2 regions of the Proteus vulgaris genome follow, and region 1 is predicted to be linked to the other one. Evidence: riboswitches for the same ligand, from Rfam matches in the RefSeq annotation. Region 1 holds a riboswitch; the other holds the start of a gene.
What was found. Region 1 has a riboswitch for thiamine pyrophosphate ahead of thiC (phosphomethylpyrimidine synthase ThiC). Riboswitches for the same ligand answer to the same signal wherever they lie in the genome.

Region 1 (8,381 bases):
CGTGCATCTTCGATATCAATCGTCCAATCTAGCCCTAATGCATCACAACCTGTTGCTGCCATTGCTTCTAGCCAACGACCGCCACCTTTAGTAAATAAGGTTACAGGAACTTTTCTTCCATCGTATTCGCGAATAAGACCATCAACAATCTTATGCATGTAGTGTAATGAGAAAAGTTGGTAATCACGTCCTGTTAGTACACCACCCCATGTATCAAAGATCATGATGGATTGTGCACCCGCTTTAATTTGAGCATTCAAATAAAGGATAACGCTATCTGCGAGTTTATCCAGTAATAGATGTAGTGCTTGTGGCTCTGCGTACATCATTTTTTTTATTTTTGTGAAGGCCTTACTACTTCCACCTTCCACCATGTAGGTTGCCAGTGTCCAAGGGCTTCCCGAAAAACCGATTAATGGCACACTGCCTTGCAATGCATGACGAATTGCACGTACTGCATTCATTACATAGCCAAGTTCGTCTTCAGGATCAGGAATTGGCAGTTTTTGAATATCGGCAAGGCTATTTATTGGGGACTTAAAACGAGGTCCTTCACCAGTTTCAAAGTAAAGGCCTAGCCCCATTGCATCAGGGATAGTTAAAATATCAGAAAATAAAATAGCGGCATCTAAAGGAAAGCGTCTTAAAGGCTGTAATGTCACTTCACATGCCAATTCTGTATTTTTGCACAATGAGATGAAATCCCCCGCCTGTGCCCGTGTTTCCTTATACTCAGGAAGATATCTGCCTGCCTGACGCATCATCCAAACTGGGGTGACATCAACAGGTTGGCGCAGCAACGCACGTAAATAGCGGTCGTTTTTCAACTCACTCATGACTAACTCCATTAACAGTAATAGGGCCGCAAAATAGTATGTATTGTAACATGCTGGAAAAATAACTGTTGGCAGACAACGCCTTTATTTAGTTCTTTTCTTTATCTTGTCTAATATTCGCTATCGTATCTTCTATTAAGCGTCGCGCAATAGTATCTGGAGGTGGGATCTGTGGTAGTTGATCGTAACGATACCAAGCCGCACTGGTTAATTCAGAAGGATCATGGCGCAACTCTCCTCCATCGTAATCAGCCAAAAACCCCATCATTAAAGAATGAGGGAACGGCCAAGGTTGAGAGGATACGTAGCGAATATTACGAATACGAATATTACTTTCTTCAAATACTTCGCGAGCGACGGCCTCTTCTAAGGTTTCACCAACCTCAACAAAACCAGCGAGCACAGTATAAAGAGGGGAATGCTTATGCCTAACATGATGTGCGAGTAAAATTTTATCTTCATGACGAATACCCACAATAATACAAGGGGCAATCTGTGGGTAATAACGTTCATGACAGTTATCGCATAAACAAGCCCATTCACTCTCACTATGGCGCATTTTAGAACCACAATAGCCACAAAAACGATGAGAACGATAAAACTCTGCTAACTGAACACCACGACCCACTAGTTTAAATAAATTCTCATCTTGCGAGGCGATAAGCCTTGGCGAACACATATCGTTATCCATTTTTCCATGAATAAGCCAAACAGTTTCACCCTGCCATTCACCAACAATTTTGGCGTGTTGACCAACTAGCTCCCAATCCTTTGCAAAACCAAAAGGGAGTTCACCTTTCGGTAACCACACTCGCCCACCGAGGCTGACTGTCCACCAGCCTTTCTCTGATCCCGTTAACGTATATAAATGCATAATGATAATTCTATCCAAAATAATGATATAGAATTAAGGATACTCTCTTTAGTAAGACCCTCTCAATGTATTATGATTATTCTCTATAATTTATTAACATTCAAAAGGGGTTTCATAAATTTTATTTATAATAAAGGAATGCTAATATGACTGATAAAACCCAAAATAAAATTGCGATTTTTGATTTAGATGAAACGCTTTTAGCGGGTGATTCTAGTCGTTTATGGACACGTTATTTATGGGATAAAAAAATAGTCACTGATCCTCATTTCCTAAAACTAGACGAACAAATGATTGCAGACTATTACGCCGAAAAGCTGGATATAAACCAATATCTTTTTCAACATCTAGCATATTTTAAGCATCATAATATAGATAAAATAAATCATTGGATTAATGACTTTACTGAAACAAAAATTCAGCCTCTGCTTTACCCACAAGGAATATCAATAATTACACAATATCGGCAGCAAAATATTCCCGTTATGATTATTTCAGCAACAATGTCCTTTCTCGTTCACGCTATTGCAAAACAACTCAATGTGGATGTTTCAATGGGTATTGATATGCAAATTAAGGACAATCATTACACTGGATTTATTGAAGGTATTCCTACCTTTCGAGAAGGAAAGGTTGAGCGTTTAAATCAATGGAAAGAAGCCAATAACATTAATAGTTTTTATGTTTGTTTCTATACTGATTCATCTAATGACCTTCCATTATGTTACCAAGCGGATCGTGTTATCGCAGTTAATGCAGATAAAAAATTAACTCAAGTTTCGGATGAAAAAGCGTGGGAACAGCAACATTGGAATTTAAATAAATAACCCATGCTGGACTTGTAGTTTTCAAAATCTTTCATATACTGGACTTCTTCTTGTCGGAGTGCCTAGTGTTTATAAGGCTATTATAAACACAGGCTGAGACCGTTAATTCGGGATCCGCGGAACCTGATCGGGTTAATACCCGCGAAGGGAACAAGAGTGATTCGACCTTTTGATAGCTTCATCCGTATATTTTTTATACGCCTATCTGTCGATACTCCCTGCGACCTCCAGACAAGCATTTTTCTCAATATTCACCCGACAGGCTACAGCCTGCATGATATTTATTAGGAAATGCTATGTCCCAAAATCAAACTATATCCGTTAAAGATATTTCACCAACAAACAACAAACTGCGCCCACGAAAAGAGCAGCGTGATGCAGCTCAAGAATTTATCAGCACCATTCAAGGTGTCAGTTTCCCAAATTCAAACCGCATTTACCTCGAAGGATCACGTGCTGATATTCAAGTCCCTATGCGTGAGATCCAACTTGATAAAACGCTAGTAGGAGGATCAAAAGATTCCCCTGTTTTTGAAGATAATGAACCTGTTCCGGTATATGACACTTCTGGCCCTTATGGCGATCCGGCTTCTCAACTCGACGTTAATCTTGGCTTAAAAAAAATTCGCCAATCATGGATTGATGAGCGCAATGATACTGAAGCGCTTTCACTCTTAAGCTCTGATTTTACACAACAACGTCTTTCTGATGCAGGATTAGAACATCTACGCTTCCCGTTAAAGCCTAATCCTAAAAAAGCCCTACAGGGTAAAAGCGTGACGCAATTGCATTATGCTCGAAAAGGTATTATCACACCTGAAATGGAGTTTATTGCTATTCGTGAAAATATGGGGCGTGAACGTATTCGAAGCGAAGTATTACGTCAACAACATGCAGGATTCAGCTTTGGTGCGCATCTCCCTGACAATATTACCCCTGAGTTTGTACGCCAAGAAGTTGCTGCTGGTCGAGCTATCATTCCTGCCAATATCAATCACCCTGAATCAGAGCCAATGATTATTGGGCGAAATTTCTTAGTGAAAGTGAATGCCAATATCGGAAACTCCTCTGTAACCTCCTCCATTGAGGAAGAAGTTGAAAAACTGATTTGGTCTACACGTTGGGGAGCAGATACCGTAATGGATCTCTCAACAGGCCGTTACATTCATGAAACGCGTGAGTGGATCATTCGCAATAGCCCTGTTCCTATCGGTACAGTTCCAATCTATCAAGCACTCGAGAAAGTTAACGGTATTGCTGAAGATCTCACTTGGGAAATGTTCCGAGATACCTTGCTTGAACAAGCAGAGCAAGGTGTTGATTACTTCACTATTCATGCAGGCGTATTGTTGCGTTATGTGCCAATGACGGCAAAACGCCTAACGGGTATTGTGTCTCGTGGCGGTTCGATAATGGCGAAATGGTGTTTATCACATCATAAAGAGAATTTCCTCTACGAGCATTTCCGTGAAATCTGTGAAATTTGTACCGCTTATGATGTTTCCCTTTCACTGGGCGATGGGCTAAGACCGGGTTCAATTCAAGATGCTAATGATGAAGCACAATTCTCTGAATTACATACTCTAGGTGAACTGACAAAAATTGCATGGGAATATGACGTTCAAGTCATGATAGAAGGCCCAGGCCACGTTCCAATGCAGATGATCCGCCGCAATATGACAGAAGAATTAGAGCATTGTCATGAAGCACCATTTTATACATTAGGTCCTCTCACTACGGACATTGCACCGGGTTACGATCACTTCACATCAGGTATTGGTGCAGCAATGATTGGTTGGTTTGGTTGTGCAATGCTCTGTTATGTTACTCCTAAAGAACATCTAGGTTTACCAAACAAAGAAGATGTAAAACAAGGGCTTATTACTTATAAAATTGCGGCTCATGCTGCCGATTTAGCCAAAGGACATCCCGGCGCTCAAATCCGTGATAATGCTATGTCGAAAGCCCGCTTTGAGTTTAGATGGGAAGATCAATTCAATTTAGCACTTGATCCTGAAACCGCACGCCAATATCACGATGAAACCCTTCCTCAAGCATCAGGTAAAGTGGCTCACTTTTGCTCAATGTGTGGTCCTAAATTCTGTTCAATGAAGATAACACAAGAAGTACGTGATTATGCGGCAGGTATGGAACAAATGTCTCAAGCCTTTAAAGAGCATGGGAATGAGCTATACCACAGTGCCGAAATCACTCGTGTTGAGGTGACTGAAAATGAACAGATCCTCTAATACACCTTTTGCATCAACAGAAAAAAAACTTGGACTTTACCCTGTTGTTGATTCTATTGAATGGATAGAACGCCTATTGAAAATAGGCGTTACCACACTTCAATTACGTATAAAAGATAAACAACCAGAAGATATTGAACAAGAGATCATCGAAGCAATAAGGCTAGGAAAACAGTACCACGCAAGACTGTTTATCAATGATTATTGGCAACTCGCCATTAAACATCAGGCTTATGGTGTTCATCTTGGTCAAGAAGATCTCGATATTGCTGATCTTGATGCAATTAAACAAGCAGGATTACGACTGGGTGTTTCCACTCACGACGAAACAGAATTACAAAGAGCAAAGGCGTTACGCCCATCTTACATCGCATTAGGGCATATATTTCCAACTACAACGAAAGATATGCCATCTAAACCACAAGGTTTGAAGGCACTCAAACATCAAGTAGAACAGACACCTGATTTTCCCACTGTTGCTATTGGTGGGATCTCGCTAGAGAGAGTATCTGATGTGATTGCAACAGGCGTCGGGAGTGTTGCTTTAGTCAGTGCAATAACAAAAGCATCTGATTGGCAAAAAGTAACGCGTAAATTATTAGAATTAGTTGAAGGAAAATCGTCATGCTAAATGATAATGATTTTATGCGTTATAGCCGACAAGTGATGTTAGAAGATATTGGCCTAGAGGGTCAAAACAAACTTCAACAAGCAAGAGTACTGATTGTTGGACTTGGTGGATTAGGCTCTCCCGCATCACTTTATCTTGCTGGGGCAGGTATTGGTGAGCTTATTTTAGTTGATGATGATAAGTTGCACGTTTCTAATCTACAGCGCCAAATTCTTTATCGCACTCAAGATATTCCTGAAGCAAAATCGGATATTGCAAAGCAAGCTTTGCTTGCTTTAAATCCAGATATAAAAGTCACTTCTTATAAACAACGTATTGATGATGATTCATTACTTAAATTAGTTAAAGAGGTCGATTTAGTTTTAGATTGCACTGATAACATGCTCACACGCCAAGCGATTAATCGTGCTTGTGTTGCACAACAAATTCCACTTATTAGTGGTAGTGCCGTAGGGTTTAGTGGCCAGCTTATGGTGTTTGAACCTCCTTTTACGCATGGTTGCTATCACTGCCTCTATCCCGATGAAACAGAACCACAGCGAAATTGTAAAACAGCCGGAATTCTAGGCCCTGTCGTAGGTGTTATTGGTACACTTCAAGCACTTGAAGCCATTAAGCTACTCTCTGATTTACCTAGTTCTCTAAGTGGAAAGCTACGCCTTTTCGATGGTAGAAAACAAAATTGGAGTACTTTACGTTTAACACCATCAACAACATGTCCTGTTTGTCGAGGGTTAGCATGAACATTACCGTAAATGACGAACAATATTCTCTGGATATGCCTGTCACTATTAGTCAGCTCCTTATTCAGCTAGAGCAACCACCAATTGGTGTGGCACTTGCCATCAATGAAACCATTGTTCCCCGTGACAACTGGGAAACACATTTTATTAATGATGGCGATACCATTCTTCTCTTCCAAGCAATTGCAGGGGGCTGATATGTTAAAAATTGCTGATACAACATTCACATCGAGACTTTTTACAGGCACAGGGAAATTTGCAACACCAACGTTAATGACAGAAGCCATTAAGGCTTCGGGTAGCCAATTAGTCACGATGGCAATGAAGCGTGTGGATTTAAAAAATGGTAATGATGATTTAATCGCACCGCTTAAATCATTAGGGGTAAAATTATTACCTAACACATCCGGTGCGAAAACAGCACAAGAAGCTGTTTTTGCGGCTCGTTTAGCCAAAGAAGCTTTTGGTACCCATTGGATTAAATTAGAAATTCATCCTGATACTAAATATTTATTACCTGATCCTATTGAAACTCTTAAAGCTGCTGACATTCTTGTAAAAGAAGGTTTTGTTGTTTTGCCCTACTGCAGTGCTGATCCTGTTTTATGTCGTCGTTTAGAAGAAATTGGCTGTGCCGCTGTGATGCCTTTAGGCTCTCCTATTGGCTCTAATCAAGGATTACAGACTCGTGATTTCCTACGAATTATCATCGAACAAGCCTCTATTCCTGTTGTTGTTGACGCGGGCATTGGCGCACCAAGCCATGCTCTTGAAGCTTTAGAATTAGGTGCAGATGCCGTATTAGTGAATACCGCGATTGCTGTTGCTAAAAATCCTATTTTAATGGCACAAGCATTTAAAGCAGCGCTCGATGCTGGTGAACTTGCTCGACAATCTGGTCTTGCGACACCTGCTTCTGTCGTCAATATGCAAGCACAAGCCTCCAGTCCATTAACCCAATACTTGGGGGCATTCTAATGGAAACATTTTCGGATTATTGGCAACAACTTGACTGGGATGACATTACATTAAAACTCAATAGTAAAACCAATGCGGATATTGAAGCCGCATTAAATCGCCACATTCTTACACTTGATGATTTTATGGCGCTAATTTCGCCTGCGGGTCGGCATTACTTAGAGCCTATGGCTCAACGTGCTCAACAACTCACGCGACAACGTTTCGGCAACGTTGTGGGGTTGTATGTTCCACTTTACCTTTCTAATTTATGTGCAAATGACTGTACTTATTGTGGTTTCTCAATGAGCAATGCCATTAAACGTAAAACATTAAATGAAAGTGAGATCATTGCCGAATGTAATAGCATCAGACAATTAGGCTTTGATAGCCTGCTATTAGTAACCGGTGAGCATCAAAGAAAAGTGGGTATGGATTATTTTCGCCAATATATCCCCCTTATTCGAGAGAATTTCAGTTCATTGATGATGGAAGTTCAACCCCTTGCAACAGAAGAATATGCCGAGTTAAAAACACTCGGTATTGATGGTGTCATGGTTTATCAAGAAACCTATCATGAACCCACTTATCAGCTTCATCATCTAAAAGGTAAAAAACAGGACTTCCATTGGCGATTACAAACGCCAGATAGATTAGGGCAAGCTGGAATTGATAAAATCGGTTTAGGTGCATTAATTGGTCTTTCAAGCCAGTGGCGTAGCGATTGTTATATGGTGGCAGAACATCTCTTATTTTTACAAAAACGCTATTGGAAAAGTCGTTATTCAATCTCTTTTCCCCGTTTACGCCCTTGTGCTGGTGGACTAAGCCCCGCATCAGTAATGAGTGAAGCAGAGTTAGTTCAATTGATCTGTGCTTTTCGTATTTTGGCACCTGATGTTGAGCTTTCACTATCAACCCGTGAATCTCCGTATTTTCGTGATAATACAGTACCATTAGCGATAAATAACATTAGTGCAGGTTCTAAAACTCAACCTGGCGGGTATTCTGATAGTCATGAAGAATTAGAACAATTCTCTCCAAATGATAATCGCCATGTTAATGATGTGATTAACGCATTAAAAGAGCGAGGATTACAACCCGTATGGAAAGACTGGGATAATTACTTGGGTCGTTAATTAAAGTTTAAATAATATAAAACCGCCTTTAGTTTATTTAATTACAAATAATAAAGGCGGTTTTTATTATATTTTAGATAAAAAATCATAATTTCATTCCACTCAAACAAAAAATAAAACATATC
Region 2 (8,381 bases), 440 kb from region 1:
GCGTTATTGGGGCATCATGACGGGAGTAAAGGCGGTTTTCGCCACAGGCAGGGAAAAGTAAGGTCACCATGCGGGCATCAACTGCCACAACAGTACCCAGTCCAAGCTCGCTTTCAGTATCGCTAATCCAACGTTGACCAAGAGTAAAAGGCATATATATAAACTCAGCTCTCAAATATATAATTTAGGAATTATTAATGAATGCAGTATTGCGGTGTTGTCATTAAAATTTGTGGGATAAAAATGCCTATTCTTGAAACAAGAAAAGTTAATTATCACCAAAGGGGCGTTATGTTAATAGATGCAAAGCAAACCGTCACCTGCAAAATGACACATCTTAAAATGTGAGCGTCATTTGTCCATTTAACAAGGTTGAAAAATCATCTTGTATAAAAGGCAGGATAGCATCTGCAATCGGCATTAACTGCTTATTGATATAGTGTTCGTAATCAGGTGCAGCGGTAATGTGCTCTAATGGTTCAGGTCCCAAGAGGGTAATTATATAACTAATCCAACCGCCTTGCTGATATTGTTGAGGTCTATTTTGGGATAAATTATATTCGTCAGCTTTACGTGCAGCTTTAACATGAGGGGGAACGTGGTGCTGATATTCTGATAATTTTCGACGTAACCGTTTACGATACACTAATCTATCATCATGTTTTCCCGCAAGCGTATCCGCGACATAATCACGAATAAACTGCTGGTAAGGTTGTTGATGAAAAATACGAGTATAAAGCTCTTGTTGAAATTTCTGAGCAAGGGGAGTCCAGTCTGTTCTGACGGTTTCTAATCCTTTAAACACCATCTTATCATTGCTTAATCCTGCATAACGCTTTTTACTGCCTGTTTCCATCCCTCGAACCGTTGGCATTAAAAAACGACGATAGTGTGTTTCATACTCCAGCTCTAATTTGCAATCAAGTTGATAGGTTTCAAAAAGGTGTGTTTTCCACCATTGGTTAACCTCTTGTACTAACTGATGCCCAATTTGTTGGGCTTGTTGTTCAGTATGTGGCGATTTAAGCCAAACAAAAGTAGAGTCTGTATCACCATAAATAACTTGATAACCTTTAGCTTCAATTAATGCCCGAGTTCTTTTCATAATCTCATGACCACGTAAGGTAATTGAAGACGCTAGACGAGGATCAAAAAAACGACATCCCACGGAGCCTAAAACACCATAAAAAGCATTCATAATAATTTTGAGTGCTTGAGAAAGTGGGGCATTTTTATGTAATTTTGCGTTATCTCTTTCGTGCCAAATTTGCGACACAATAGTGGGTAAACAGTGCTTCTCTCGCGAAAACCACGCTTGGCGAAAACCTGGAATAGCCAGTTTTTCATCGGGTTGATGTGTTCCTTCAATCATTCCAACAGGATCAATTAAAAAAGTACGAATAATTGAGGGGTAAAGGCTTTTGTAATCAAGCACAATAACCGAATCATATAAGCCGGGAGCTGAATCCATAACAAAACCACCGGGGCTATGTTCTTCGGGTTTTTCTCCTTGGTTAGGCGCAACATATCCAATGCGGTGCATTGAAGGGAGATAAAGGTGTGTAAATGCAGCTACAGAGCCTCCACTTCTATCAACAGAAAGTCCTGTAACACAAGCTCTTTCTAATAAAAACGCCATAAGAGATGTGGCATCAAAAATGCGGTTTACTAAAACACAATCTTGCCAGTTATAGTAGGCTAACGCAGGCTTATCTTCTTTAAAACGTCGATTAATTTCATCCATTCTGGCATAAGGTGTATCAATGGCTTTACCTTCCCCTAACAGGCTTTGCGCGACTGATTCTAGGCTAAATGAGGGAAAATTCCATGTCGCCATTTTCAGTGCTTCAATACCATCAATAATTAAACGGCCTTGTGCAGAGGCAAAAAAATGTCCTTTTTTAAATCCATGCTCGCGCCACTCCAATGGATTGTTTTGGCGGCCTAGTAGCAAGTTGACGCCATAACGTTGCGCATGGGTATGTAAAATACGTAAATCGAATTGAATTAAATTCCAGCCAATAATGGCGTCGGGATCGTAATGTTGTATCCACTCATTAAGTTTTTCAATTAAACGCAATCGGCTACTGACATAACATAATCGATAACCTTTGGATTGCTGACTCTCATTCTCTGTAGATAAATTATCTGTCAGCATAAACACAACATTATCGCCACAACCCGCAAGTCCAATAGAGTAAAGTTCACCGAATTCGCTGGTTTCAATATCTAAAGACACTGTTCGCAGTGTAGGGCGATAATCAGGTGCGGGTTTTAGTGTCACGGTATTGTTTTGTTGATAACGAAACCAAATTGGTGCGGTGATAAAACGTTCCATCATATAACGTTCATGAGGACGTATATCGGCTTCATAAAGACGTATGTGATGCTCTTTGAGTTGCTGTTCTAGTTGAGTGAGTTGTCGGTGTTGTTTGCAGTAGACGCCAAAAACAGGCTGTCTTTCAAAATCTTTTAAATCGAGAGGGCGAATTTCTATATCAGGATTTTTATTCACAAGTGAACGTAAAACGGTTTCATGTTGACGAGCAACAAAGCCAATCGCTTGTTGCAAAGGAACTGTGACTTTACGAGGGCCATTTTCTGTCGCTAACCAATAGGAGACGACGATACCTTTTGGGGTGTCGCTCCAGTGGCGAGTGAGAATAAAGCCTTGTTCAGTATGGTCAACCATGGGCACCTAATACACACAAAAATTCGCTAAAGATGTGTTTATTATAGCCAAAATAGTGGTTATTTATACAGTTAATTTAGGGCGTATTTAATTAGAGGGAATACCTAAAATAAGTGATTGATCCACTTCACCATTTATCAACGATTGTGTATTACCATCATACACAATTGTTCCGTTATCAATCACAATTGCTCTTGAGGCAATCTTGATAGCATCTTCTAAGCTATGTGAAACCATCAATAAGGTCAGTTTTTTTTCTTCACAAAGTTGTTCTAGTAAAGCCAACATTTCAATACGCAAAGCGGGATCGAGTGCAGAAAAAGGCTCATCGAGCAATAAGATAGGTTGTTCACGTACAAGGCAACGAGCAATGGCAACACGTTGGCGCTGACCACCTGATAATTGTGAAGGTAAACGGTCAAGATGTTCATTTAAAGAAACTTGTTTGGCTCGGTTTTCTAACAGTATTTTTTGTGTATCTGTGAGTTTTAACCCCGGATCTAATCCCAAGCCAATGTTTTGTCTAACTGTTAAATGAGGAAATAAATTATTATCTTGAAATAACATAGAGATAGGGCGTTTTGCGGGCGCAGTTTTAGTGTGATCACAACCATTAAGAAAAAGGGTTCCTTTTTCAGAAGGTAAAAATCCAGCAATTAAGCTGAGTAAGGTACTTTTCCCCGCGCCACTTGGGCCTAATACGGCGATACGTTCACCGGTGTTTACAGCTAAGTCAAACATAAGGTGTTGGTGTTCATAGGTATAAGCAAGGTGCTCTAATTTAATCATGAGATTTTCCTGCCAATCGTTCTATTAGGCTAAAAAGAGAGAAGCAAAGTAGTAATAAGATCATGGCTGTGACAGCACCATCTTGCGTGTGATAAGCCCCAATTTGCTGATAAAGATAGAAAGGAAGTGTTCTAAATGTTTCATTACCAAATAGAGCAACAATACCAAAGTCACCAATAGAAATAACACAAGCAAAAGCAAGTGCTTGTGAAATCGGTTTTCTTAATGCTCGTAACTCGATCCAACGAAGTCGATTGATACCCTGAATATTAAGCGATTGACATAAAAGTCCATAACGTGAAGCAATATCATTCATTGGATTTTCGAGCACTTTTAAAGCATAAGGAATGGCAATTAATGCGTTGGTTAAAATCACTAATGTATATGGTGATTCAGGGAGTCCGATTGTATTGTTTAATAACAAGAAAAAACCTGTTGCCAATACAATGCCCGGCATTGCCAGAATAATCAACCCACTCATTTCCATAGCTTGCCCCGCTTTTTTAAAGTGACGTAGGCGAAGTTCTCGGCTACTCCATAGCAACATCATTGTTAATACAACACAAACAATACCTGCGCCAATCGCAATAATGAGAGACGTTGTAAAAGCCCGCCAAAGTATGGGTTGTTGTATCACTCGTATTAATTCGCTGTTAAGACCATCTGTTATCACCGCTAAAATAGGGGGGACTAAAAAAAGGATCGCGAGCATAATAATCAGAGTATCGGTTATTTTGCTAAAGAGAGGATCATTGGGATCACGCCAATGCTGTTTTTGGCTATCTCCGACAAAGAGTGTACCTTTGAGTTTTTGGCTGATAAGCACTAAGCCTAAACAGCAAAAGAGCTGGATCAGTGCTAAAAGTGCAGCACGATGTAAATCGTAGTCATAACTTAATGCTTGATAAATTGCTAGCTCAACGGTTGTTGCCGCAGGGCCTCCACCTAACGCCAGTACAGTAGCAAAGCTTGCAAAACAGAGCATAAAAATCAGTGACGCAGTGGGAAGTATTTGTCGCCATAAATAGGGAAATTCCAGAAAGCGAAAACGCTGCCAACCATTCATGCCTAATTGTGAGGCTAACTGGCGTTGTTCTGGCGAGATACTTTCGAGAGCTTGTAACAGCATTCGGGTTGCTAATGGCATATTGAAGAAGACGTGTGCCAATAAAATGCCTTGTAAGCCATAAGGGGTAAATTGGTAATTAATCCCCAGCCATTCACAAATTTGAGCAATCCAACCGACTCTTCCATAAACCGTTAAAATACCAAAAAGTGCCACTAAAACGGGTAGAACAAGGCTCATGGCACATAAACGTAAGAAAAGTGTTCTACCTTTAAATTGGCGTCGATAAAGTGCTTTAGCGAGCCAAATGGCAGGTAATATTGAAAATAAGGCAGATAAAAAGGCTTGCCAGAAAGTAAAGCGCACGACATGCCATAAATAGTCATCAGCAAAAATAGAGGATAATTCGCCACTTGGCGCATTAAACCATAATGCACCAAATGACAATAAAGCCACAATAAGCAGTAAACCCGAGGCACATAGCCCCGGGATAAGCCATCTTCTCATTAGCGACTAACCGCAGATTGCCAATTACGCGTCCATGTTTGGCGCTCTTTAGCGACAACATCTGCATCAAATTGCAATGATTTTTCTGGTTTAGGCATCACCGAATAGACATCTGGTAATGGCATATCTATTACGGGATACATCCAATTGGTGGTAGGAATTGTTTCTTGGAAAGCCGGAGTGAGCATAAATTGCATAAATTGCTGAGCTAATTCAGGTTGTTTACTCGATTTGAGTTTAGCTGCAACCTCGACTTGTAAATAGTGTCCGTCAGAGAAAATAGCCGCTGCATAGTTATCTTTTTTATCCGCTAAAATATGATAACCCGGAGATGAAGTATAACTTAGCACAAAATCACCTTCACCTTTTAAGAATAAGCCATAAGACTCACTCCAACCTTTTGTAACGGTAAGGGTTTTCTCAGATAATTTCTTCCATTGAGAGGCGGTGTTTTCAGGATAAAGTGATTGCATCCATAGCATTAAGCCTAAGCCTGGTGTACTGGTACGAGGATCTTGATACAGTATTTTCCACTTTTCTTGGCTATTTAGTAACTCATCCATGCTTTTGGGTGGGTTAGCAATACGGTTTTTATCATAAATAAACGCAAAGTAACCGTAGTCATAAGGTACAAAGGTGTCGTCAGTCCATTTTTCAGGTAAGGCGAGTTTTGATGTATCGATATTACTTGGTGCAAAAAGCCCAGTTTCTTTGGCCGCATGTATCAGATTGTTATCCAAACCTAAAATAATGTCAGCTTTACTCTTGCCACCTTCCATACGTAAGCGATTTAGCAAAGAAACACCATCAGAAAGGGCAACAAGCTTTAATTCACAATCACACTGTTGTTCAAATGCTTTTTTAATGGCAGGTCCTGGGCCCCAATCTGCGGTAAAAGAATCATAAGTATATACAGTGAGTGTCGGTTTTTGAGTATTAGCTTGCGCTGAGAACGTGCTTATTACACTCAGTGCACCCAGTAGGAAAGTAAAGCGAAGCGATTTAGTTAACACATTTAGTTCCTCAGTAAAAAGTCAGGAAGGATCTGAGGAGTGAGGACTGCAAATTATAAAATATTGCATCATCCTGACTCAAATCCCTACGCCAGTATTAGCTGGATCAGGTTCCACGGGTTTTTCTCAGCCTAAAAAGGCACCCCGTTGAGACTTTCCCATTGTAGATAAATCCACGCGTTGTGCAAAGTCTGTTGATAGAGGTTTACCGTCTGTGAGTAGTATGAAACAATGAGTTATCTTTCAAATTTGGTTATTGAGGTAGTCTAGTGATCGATGATGATGGCTACCGCCCGAATGTAGGGATTGTAATTTGTAATCGGCAAGGGCAAGTGCTTTGGGCTCGTCGCTATGGGCAACATTCATGGCAGTTTCCTCAAGGAGGAATTAACCCTGGAGAATCGCCAGAGCAGGCAATGTACCGAGAGTTGTTCGAAGAAGTTGGGTTAAGTCGCAAGGATGTTAAAATTCTTGCCTCCACACGTAACTGGTTACGTTACAAGTTGCCTAAGCGTTTGGTGCGTTGGGACACAAAACCTGTTTGTATTGGACAAAAACAGCGTTGGTTCCTTTTGCAGTTAACAAGTAATGATAAGGACATTAACGTTCAACAAAGCAAAACGCCAGAATTTGATGGCTGGCGTTGGGTGAGTTATTGGTATCCCGTTCGACAAGTCGTCTCTTTTAAACGCGATGTTTATCGTCGTGTAATGAAAGAGTTCGCACCAGTAGTCATGCCATTGCAAGAACAAATGTCTTTACCTCGTCCATCGTATGGATATCGGCGTAAAAGGTATTAGATAACACTATGCTGACACGTTTGCGAGAAATTGTAGAAAAAGTGGCTATGGCAGCAGGGCTTCCAGAAGCACTTGAACTCTTAGTCAAGGAAACGTGTCAGGCAATGCACACGGATGTGTGTTCTATTTATCTTGCTGATAAGCAACGTAGTTGTTTTTATCTAATGGCCACAAAAGGACTTAAAAAACCCAGAGGACGTGCCGTTAGCCTCTCGTTTGATGAAGGCGTTGTTGGTGAAGTTGGACGCCTTTCTGAGCTTATCAATCTCGCAGATATTCGCGAGCATCCTAGTTTTAAATACCTTCCTCAAGTAAAAGAAGACGATCTGCGTGCTTTCCTTGGTGTACCTATTGTTTATCGTCGTCAACTCCTTGGTGTTTTAGTTGTTCAACAAAAAGAGCGTCGCTTATTTAACGAGAGCGAAGAGTCTTTTATGGTGACGTTAGCAACACAATTAGGCGCAACATTATCGCAAGTACAAACTAAAGGGCTATTTGGGCAATATCGTCAAAGTCGCATTAAAGCATTATCAGTTTCGACCGGAGTGGTAATGGCTTATGGTTGGCAAGAAATTTCCCAGCCAGTTCTTGAAAATGTATTTAAAGCTAGCGCGCTTGATATTAAGGCGGAATTAAATCGACTCACAGTGGCTTTAGAAGATGCCACGGCAGAATGTCGCCGTTTTAGTAAACGTTTTATGGCGAATGCACAAAAAGAGAGTGCCGCCATTTTTGATCTCTACTCGCATCTACTTAATGATCCCCAACTTAAACACAAAATGACAGCGATTATTACTCAGGGATATGTCGCAGAATGGGCTGTAAAAGTGGTTGTTGAGAAAGTTTCGTCACAATTTTCTAGCCTGAAAGATGGCTACATGAGAGAAAGAGCCTCTGATCTAAAAGCATTAGGACGGCGTTTATTATTTCATTTAGATGATGAAGTCAGTTCAACCAATATTTGGCCTGAGCGCTTTATTTTGGTGGCAGATGAATTAAGCGCAAGTTTATTGGCAGAATTACCTGAACAACAACTTGCGGGTGTGATTGTGCGAGATGGTGCAACACACTCTCATTCAGCGATCCTTGTTAGAGCAATGGGAATTCCCGCGATTATGGGCGCGGATATTCAACCTGAACTTTTACATAATCGTATGCTTATTCTTGATGGTTATCGTGGTGAGATTTTTATTGAACCAGAGCCTTTTATTACTCAAGAATATAAACAGATTATTGATGAAGAAAGTGTATTAAGCCAGATTGCAGAAGATCAATTAGAACAGCAAGCTGTTCTCAAAAATGGTGAATCGGTTAGTGTTCAATTGAATGCGGGATTAAATATTAAATACGAGCAACGTATTAGCGTGGGAATAGACGGTGTTGGTTTATATCGGACAGAGATTCCTTTTATGCTACAAAGCGGTTTTCCATCAGAAGATGAACAAAAAAATCGCTATCGTGAAATACTCTCTTTTTTCCCTGATAAACCCGTTGTGTTACGTGCATTAGATGTG

Region 2: another riboswitch for thiamine pyrophosphate. It lies ahead of thiB (thiamine ABC transporter substrate binding subunit); the one in region 1 lies ahead of thiC (phosphomethylpyrimidine synthase ThiC).

The regions. Positions count from the first base shown of each region.
Region 1 covers NZ_CP090064.1:3,994,012-4,002,392, forward strand. The annotation lists gene hemE (uroporphyrinogen decarboxylase) at 1-836, opposite strand, end outside; gene nudC (NAD(+) diphosphatase) at 925-1,710, opposite strand; gene LW139_RS18920 (HAD family hydrolase) at 1,857-2,537, shown strand; TPP riboswitch at 2,582-2,704, shown strand; gene thiC (phosphomethylpyrimidine synthase ThiC) at 2,834-4,786, shown strand; gene thiE (thiamine phosphate synthase) at 4,770-5,417, shown strand; gene LW139_RS18935 (HesA/MoeB/ThiF family protein) at 5,411-6,160, shown strand; gene thiS (sulfur carrier protein ThiS) at 6,157-6,357, shown strand; gene LW139_RS18945 (thiazole synthase) at 6,359-7,138, shown strand; gene thiH (2-iminoacetate synthase ThiH) at 7,138-8,256, shown strand.
Region 2 covers NZ_CP090064.1:3,550,494-3,558,874, reverse strand. The annotation lists gene rapA (RNA polymerase-associated protein RapA) at 1-154, opposite strand, end outside; gene LW139_RS17060 (DNA polymerase II) at 338-2,692, opposite strand; gene thiQ (thiamine ABC transporter ATP-binding protein ThiQ) at 2,780-3,481, opposite strand; gene thiP (thiamine/thiamine pyrophosphate ABC transporter permease ThiP) at 3,474-5,054, opposite strand; gene thiB (thiamine ABC transporter substrate binding subunit) at 5,054-6,067, opposite strand; TPP riboswitch at 6,133-6,224, opposite strand; gene rppH (RNA pyrophosphohydrolase) at 6,337-6,867, shown strand; gene ptsP (phosphoenolpyruvate--protein phosphotransferase) at 6,876-8,381, shown strand, end outside.